DNA from 2 places in the Collibacillus ludicampi genome. Region 2 is predicted to be linked to the other one. Evidence: riboswitches for the same ligand, from Rfam matches in the RefSeq annotation. Region 2 holds a riboswitch; the other holds the start of a gene.
What was found. A riboswitch is a leader RNA that binds a small molecule or an ion and turns the genes downstream of it on or off. The one in region 2 is predicted to bind S-adenosylmethionine.
Positions count from the first base shown of each region.

Region 1: linked by a shared signal. The riboswitch ahead of DNHGIG_RS19220 (trans-sulfuration enzyme family protein) and the one ahead of DNHGIG_RS04600 (iron-containing alcohol dehydrogenase family protein) in region 2 are both predicted to bind S-adenosylmethionine.

Region 1 covers NZ_BOQE01000001.1:3,802,781-3,806,974, reverse strand. Annotated here, with positions in the region: gene DNHGIG_RS19230 (MFS transporter) at 1-1,229, opposite strand, end outside; gene DNHGIG_RS19225 (M20/M25/M40 family metallo-hydrolase) at 1,326-2,483, shown strand; SAM riboswitch class I at 2,512-2,619, shown strand; gene DNHGIG_RS19220 (trans-sulfuration enzyme family protein) at 2,697-3,857, shown strand; partial or broken gene DNHGIG_RS19215 (cation:proton antiporter) at 4,055-4,194, shown strand, end outside.
Region 2 covers NZ_BOQE01000001.1:898,684-902,877, reverse strand. Annotated here, with positions in the region: gene DNHGIG_RS04610 (methionine ABC transporter ATP-binding protein) at 1-115, opposite strand, end outside; gene DNHGIG_RS04605 (MetQ/NlpA family ABC transporter substrate-binding protein) at 146-967, opposite strand; gene DNHGIG_RS04600 (iron-containing alcohol dehydrogenase family protein) at 982-2,073, opposite strand; SAM riboswitch class I at 2,149-2,258, opposite strand; gene DNHGIG_RS04595 (hypothetical protein) at 2,458-2,712, shown strand; gene DNHGIG_RS04590 (tubby C-terminal domain-like protein) at 2,784-3,323, shown strand; gene kynA (tryptophan 2,3-dioxygenase) at 3,564-4,194, opposite strand, start outside.

The sequences.
Region 1 (4,194 bases), 2.9 Mb from region 2:
TTGTTGGGGCTACGGGGTCGAATCAACCACATGGAGAGAAGTCCGACGAGTAGTGCCAGCCCGGAAACTGTTAGGAACATGAAAACGCGAGAAACATCAATTAACCATGTAAAAATGGGAGGGCCGAATGCGACGCCAAAAAAACGTACGGCACCATAAAAGGAAGTGACGATACCCCTTTCTTCTTTGGAGACAGCCGATGTTATCAATGTGTTCAGGCAAGGGAGTGTAAGACCCGTACCGATCCCGGAAATGACGAGAAAGAAAAGCAAAACATAAGGATTACGAAAGAAAGCGGCAGATGCGAGAGAGCCTGCAAGCAGGAAAAAACCTGTTACGACAAGCCATTTCATAAGACCAAATCGTTTTTTGATTTTTATTCCTGTGATATAAGATGTACTTGCCATAGCTAGCAATGGAACGGCAAGGATTCCGCCTTTGGGGATCCCATCGATACGATATTGTTCTTCAAGAAGTTGAGACAAATAAAAAAGTACACCAAATAGAATGAACAAAGCGCACGCTCCAGCGAAATAAGCGGTAAGTAACCATTTCCATTCCCTCTTAAAAATGATTTTGAGTGTTTGCATATACTGTGAAAATGGTTGAGGTTCACCCTGCATCGCAGGTTCTTTGATTAAGAACCATAAGAGGAGAACAGAAAGGCTGCAGAGAATGGGGAATGTAAAAAAAGCGGCATACCAGACGATCATTGCGACGAGAACGCCGAGTATGGGGGACAATACTTTACCCAATCCGTTTGCCGCTTCATTGATACCCAGTACCTTGCTGCGTTGATCCCCTTTAAAAATATCGCTGATGAGTGCCATCGTGATCGGAGCTGTCCCTGCGGCGCCTGCGCCCTGAAGAACTCTTCCTAACATAATCATCCAGTATGGGTTTTTTGATAACCATGCGGAAAGACCCGCCACCAGTCCCCCAAGCGCATACAGAACCAAGGAAGGTATGATCACGTTTTTTCTTCCATAACGGTCAGACAAGTATCCTGCAAATGGTATAATGATGCCAGCAGGAACGGAAAACAAGGTGATGACGAGACTGACTTGTAATTTGCTGATGTGAAGTTGTTCTTGCATGGTAGGCAGGATCGGTATGAGCATCGAATTGCCTAATACCATAATCAGTGGCACGAGTGAAAGTGCAATGACAGGCCAAACAGACAAAGTTGTTTTGGCTCGCTCTGTTTGCTTTGTGTCCGTTTCACTCATACGATCGCTCCTTTCATAGGGATATTTTGCGCGATTTCATAAACGCTATGACTGGCAAGACTTGTAGAGGAGAAGAAACGACCTGTGGAGGTGGAAATGGTTACCACAAATTGGAAAGAACACCTTTGGTTAGAGGTGGAAAACAGGGGACATGAAATCATCAGGCTTGCAGAGCAATTTCAAAATACGCCGGAGACAGGTTTTTCGGAATTTCAAACGAGCCGTATGCTCGCGGACTACTTTAAACATATCCCTAATCTAGATGTGAAATGGGGTATCGCAGTCACCGGTGTCGCTGCATCCTTATATACAGGACGCCCAGGCCCTCGCATAGCCGTTACGGCGGATCTGGATGGGCTGGAGAACGGACATTTATGCGGGCATCATATGCAAATTTCTACGATGGCGGCAACAGCCATGATTTTGGCGAACTGTGGCATCATGCATTGGGCAGGAGGAGAGGTGCGGTTTCTCGCATGTCCTGCAGAAGAATATGAGGAAAGCGAATACCGCAAAAAGCTTTTGCTAGAACGACGAATTATGGATTGGTCAGGAAAGCTGGATTTCCTGCAGAGAGGATTATTTGATGATATCGATGCGGTTATATCCGTACATCTCGCTGATGATCTCCCTGAACGACGGGTGATTGTAGGTTTTCAAACGGAGGGTTTTTGGCTTCTGCGGCTGATTTGTGAATACCAAGGTTCACGATTTCGCGCATGGTGCCAGATCCATCAACATCTGCAAGAATGGATTCGACTTGTGCAGGCGGATGGACAACGGCGTGTTGTGCTGAGCGAAAAAGGAGGGGATGGGGCGATTGAGATAGTATTGTATATTTTTGAAACTTCTTACGACGAAGTTATCCAGGAAAGGTTGATACAACAACTGAGAAACTCGATTCGACAGGTTTTTTTCCGGTTTCATATAGAAAAAGAAAACGGATATGCTCCTTTCTCCCAAGACAGTGTATTAACCGATCTTGCTTCACAGCAGATTACACGACTGCTCGGTAAAGATGCGGTCATGATTCGTCCTGTGATACAAGGAGCGACTGATCTAGGGAATGTAGCGAGACGCATCCCGACCATTCAACCGCTCATCGGCGGTACAAGAGGTCATACCCACTCCCAATCCTTTCATGTTGTGGACAAATGGATGGCTTATATTTTTCCAGTGAAGCTAATGATTGGTATGATCATAGACATTCTTTTTGGGAAATATCTCTTGACGAACAGGAAGACTGTAAAGTAAAATATAACATAAATTGAATAGATTCTGATTCTTATCCAGAGTTGGCGGAGGGACTGGCCCGATGAAGCCCGGCAACCGGCATCTTTCGATGCAGCGGTGCCAATTCCTGCAGGATTACCATCCTGAGAGATAAGAGATTCCGTTCTGGAAACCGTAGTCTTTCTCTTAGGAGAAAGACTTTTTTATTTTATGTTTGAAGGAGAGTTGATCACGATGAGAATGGACACATTATTAGCGCAAGTCGGAAATCGCAAGGATCCCGTAACGGGTGCGATCTCTTTTCCTATTCATCATTCCACGACATTTGCTCATCCCTCTTTAGGACAAAGTACCGGTTTTGATTATACGCGCACCTTAAATCCAACTCGGAAAGTTTTGGAAGAAGCGATAGCGGAACTGGAAGGTGGGTGCCGGGGATTTGCCTTCGCTTCCGGAATGGCAGCTGTTTCCTGTGTGTTCACTCTTTTTCGTCCCGGTGATCACCTGATTGTTTCCAATGACTTGTACGGAGGTACGTATCGGTTATTGGAGCAAGTATTTCGTTCATATGGATTAGAAGCCACTTATATAGATACATCGGATCTGAACGCGGTGGAGGCTTCGCTCTTGCCTTCAACAAAAGCGGTGTTTGTGGAAACCCCAACAAATCCGACAATGAAAATTACCGATTTGCAAGAACTTTGCCGTTTTGCAAAGAGGCATAATATTCTCTCGATTGTGGATAATACGTTTATGACTCCCTATTTGCAAAGACCTCTTGATTGGGGAGCAGATCTTGTCGTCCATTCAGCTACAAAGTATCTTGGAGGTCATAACGATGTCCTTGCAGGATTGGTGGTTGCCCGAGATCCGGAGTTGGCGGAACGGTTGTATTTCTTGCAAAATTCAATCGGTGCCGTTTTGGGACCTCAGGATTGTTGGCTATTGCTGCGGGGGATCAAAACACTTGCTTTGCGTATGGAACGTCATCAAGAAAATGCTTGGCGCGTGGCTCAATGGCTGTCTCAACATCCACTTGTGGAAAAAGTTTATTATCCAGGGCTCGAAACTCACCCCGGGTATGATGTACAAAAGAAACAGAGCAAGGGCTTTGGAGGAATGCTGTCATTCGATGTGGTGGATGAACGCCTTGTCGAACACATTCTTTCTGCAGTTCGACTGGTTACATTCGCCGAAAGTCTAGGTGGGGTAGAATCTCTGATCACGTATCCAGCCCGACAGACTCATTTTGACATCCCGGAAGAGATTCGCAATTCTTTAGGAGTGACGAACCGTCTATTGCGTTTCTCCGTAGGAATCGAACATCATGAAGATATCATTTCGGATCTGGATCACGCATTGACCGTCTCCGGTTCCGTTCTGGAAAGATCTTGAGCAATTGACATCTGCTTGTGAATCGGGTCGAACATATGATACATTCGGGTAGACACCGCCGAGTTTTCTCTCCAAAGTGCAAACGCCTTGCGGGGGTACCCTACGCTCGGCACACGAATTTTTCCAAGTTATAAAAAAGGAGGTATATTAATATCGAATCGGAAGCTTTGCAGATCGTTCATCAGAGTCTTTTTTTAATGATTATCGTTTTGTTGACGGGAATGCTGGCTGGAAAACTGGCCGATTCTCTTAAAATTCCTGATGTTGCTATCTTTCTGCTAGCGGGCATCATCATCGGTCCTTTTTTCCACTTGGTTCATGTACCGGTCGGATCGAC
Region 2 (4,194 bases):
ATCCGATCACTCCGAAAATTTCACCCTTATTCACCTGGAGAGAAACGTTTTTCAACGCATCCACTTTTCCTTTTTTTGTATAAAAAGTTTTGGACACATTTGACAGTTGAATCACTCTCTCCACTCCTTTCATTTTCTTTGATTCTTACCAGGACGGAATCACAGATCCCTTGAATTGCTTTTCGATAAACGCTTTGACTTCTGGCGAATGATAAGCTTTTTCAAGTTTCTTAATGACCGGATCATTTTTGTTTTCCGTACGGACAGCCACCAAGTTCACATAGGGTGAATCTTTACCTTCCATAAAAATGGCATCTCGAGAAGGCAAGAAACCATGCTCGATGGCAAAGTTCGTGTTGATCGCGGCAGCTGTCAGTTCATCTAACTGACGCGGAATTTGGGATGCTTCCAGTTCCACAAACTGCACATTTTTCGGATTTTCCACAATATTCTTTGGCGTCAAATGATTTCCTGTGTTATCCTGTTTCATCTTAATGACTCCCGCTTTTTCGAATAATTGGAGGGCTCGCTCTTCGTTCACAGGATCGTTTGGAACACCGAGTTTCGCTCCATTAGGTATATCCTTGATATTCTTAATCTTGTTAGAATAGATCCCCATTGGGAATGTCACGGTATTAAACACATCAACAAGATCGAGATGTCGGTCTTTCTTAAACTGCTCGAGATAGGGCTTTGTTTGGAAGCTGTTTGCGTCCAATTCTTTTTCCGATAGAGCGATGTTGGGCATTACATAATCATTAAACACTTTGATTTCTATATCCAGCCCATCTTTCTTTGCCACTTCTTTTACTTTTTCCATAATTTGTTCATGCGGTCCCGCAGTCACCCCAATCACCAGTTTGTTATCACTAAGCTTATTTGACTCTCCGCTCGACTGTTGACCGCAACCTGATAAAAAAGATGTAAGAATCATCGCGATAGATAGAAATAGTTTCCCTTTTTTCATGTTGAAAATCCCCCTTATCTTTTTGCATGTTGAAATATGATCTCTTCAAGTTCGTTTATAGCCTCTATCAGATCAGATTCATTGTAAGACTCGTCCATATAATGGATCGATTCTCCCTTTGCGAGCGTATATTGTGCAATCAACTGTATGCAGTTTTGATCACCAGGGTGAATCCCCAAATCTTTCAGACAGTATGGAAGATGAATCAATTTATAAAAGTCCACTAATCGGTTGATTTCAGTAAATTTTTTTTCGAGAGCCAGTTGTACCAGAATGCCGTATGCCACCTTTTCACCGTGCAACAAGTGATGTGTCTCATAAATATGTGTAAGCGCATTATGGACAGAATGAGCGCCGGCAATTCTGCCATATTTGTCACCAAACCCTCCTACCATTCCGCCAATCATCACAATGCTTTCAACCACTCGAAGGAACGCAGGGTTTAACGTTTTTCGTTGCGCTGCCTGTATAGCCTCAAAGCCGTCTTTCAATAAAACATCTTTACATAATTCTGCGGATTTAATTGCCATTTGTACGGCCATCGGTTTGTTCGTTAATGTTCTCGTTAAAGCCTCCGCCTCGTACCACTTGGCAAGTGTATCGCCAATTCCTGCACGCAATGTTGAAAGAGGCGCATTCAATAAAATCTCAGGCTCTACCAGAACAAGCAGAGTTCCTTTCGGAAAAACATCAAACCGGATATACTGTCCTTCATCGTTATATATGACGCTAAGCGGTGTCCATGCTGCACATGTGGAGGCGAGGGTGGGAATCAAAATAGCCGGAAGACCGGACCGGTTTGCCACCGATTTTGCCAGATCCAATACTTTGCCACCACCTACGCCAATGACGACGTGTGACTTAAACTCTTCTGCTTTGTTTGTCAACCGATTTATTTCACTGTCAGAGCACTCGCCATGATACTTTTCTATCCAAAATTCAAAATTGGTCTTGTGCGGGAAATAAGATTTAGAAGCTTCCCAGGACTTTTCTCCGGTTATTAGCAAACCTTTTTGAAATCGGTATGTATTTAATAACCGATCGATTTGTTCTAAAATGCCCGGTTGACAAATATAGCTGTCAGGTCCCGATCTAACTGTAATCATCAATAATCATCCCTCCTTTGAAATGAAAAACGCCTCCTGAAAGATTCAGAGAGGCGTTAACTCGTAACTCCTACTCTCTTATCTTTCAAAACATTACGTTTTGCAGGAATTAGCACCTGACCGTATCATTCACGGTTGGTTGCCGGGTTTCATCGGGCCAGTCCCTCCACCACTCTGGATAAGAGAATCCGTAATATTCATAGTAACCATATTGAATTATTATGGATTATATATCCATGTTCATTTATCGTCAAGTGTTTTTATAAATGGAATGGGATACGGATCGGTACGGGAAGTGATAAGATAATTTTTTCAAAGGAAAAATATTACTCTCTGTCTAATATAAGATGTATCGATCATACACAAAAAGGGAGATGAGTTTTCATGTTCGATAAAATCATCAAAGATATTTTTCTTGGAGATCGTACAATTACCATAAAGAAAGATCGCAAAGATCAACGGATCGCTCAAATAACCGGTCCAGACATTCACCTAGAAATGAGGGTCAAGGGAAATCAGCTGCAGATCAGAATTCCTACTCATCAATTAGGATGGAATAGCATTTCATTTGAACATTTGTCAAAAGTATTCGATGAATTAGGATGTTCGGGAGAAATCGCAAAATATATCGGGCGATAGAAATGATTCGCTTTTCTAGGTATCGAAGAATAGGTACCTACATCAAAAATATGGGGTTGAGGGAGCATCCAGTGAAGAAGTACAGATTTAAAATACCGCTATGGAAATTGAGCTTACGCACGATCGATTTGCTTGATGAAGATGGGAATAAGGTTGGTGAGATGCAGCGGTATTTCAAATATAAGTGGCATTGGTTCATCGATTTAATATTCGATCATCTAATTTTCAATGTACAAGCTAGGGATATCCATGGAAAAACGCGTATTGATATTATGGAATTATTCAACTTCAAATCTTTAATTAGGGATAAATGGAGACTGGAAATTACAGATGAAGCCGGAAGGGTAAAGACATCCGAAATCAATAACAAGACTGTAATCAAGACAAATGAGCGGATTGTATATGAAGGTCTCAATCATAAGATCATGGTCATGCGAGATATCGGAGAAAAGATCGTCCGTTTCACGGATATGGAGACAAAGCAAATCTTGGCGACTGCTTCCTATGAAAGTATTACGAAGTTTACGAGCATAGACGTAACCATTTTCAATGAATCGTTAACGATCTATGAGGTCGCATGCATTTACTTATTGTTGAGAGTTAAGCATTGAGGTAGCGAAGGGATATGCATATAGAGATGAATCACGCAAAGTAAGGCGATTTTTAAATGAAATCAATGGGCGTGAGATTATCAAAAACAGAATCGTAACTTCCACCTGGTGTAAGAGAGAAGCGGTCATTTGATGACAGCGTTGATACATACGGAGGGGATAGACCAACCTTGGCATTTGAATCCCCTCCTCACAATTATCACATTTTTATGAATTATTTATTGCAATTACAAACCAATTTCATAATTTGGTACGCAAAACCCATAGCTCAGGGAAGAAACGTTGATCGAGAACTTTTTTGAGATAATTCACCCCTGATGAACCGCCTGTTCCCATCTTGAAACCGATGATTCGCTCAACGGTTTTCATATGGCGAAAACGCCACTGTTGCAGCCAGTCTTCTATATCGACCAATTTCTCCGCTAATTCATAGAGATCCCAGTACGTTTCGACATCCCGATAGACTGTAAGCCAGGCTGCTTCTACACTGGGATCCGCTTCGTAAGGTTGGGTATAATCTCTATGCAGTACACGTGGATGAATTTCAAATCCTGCTTTTGACAGTGCTTGTATCGATACGTCGTATAGACTGGGTGCATGCAATGCTTCGTTTAACCGATCGTATAATTCCTGGTCTTTTTTGTAAATTTCAAGGATATGATGGGTTTTATATCCTAATGCAAACTCGATCATCCTGTATTGGTAAGATTGAAATCCGGATGCTTGCCCCAATTTGTCGCGAAACTCCATATATTCGGTAGGTGTCAGCGTGGATAGAACATCCCAAGACTCAATGATTTGCGATTGAATTTTGGAGACCCGGGCCAGCATTTTAAAAGCGGCAGAAAGATTACCTTTCTGGATCGAATCA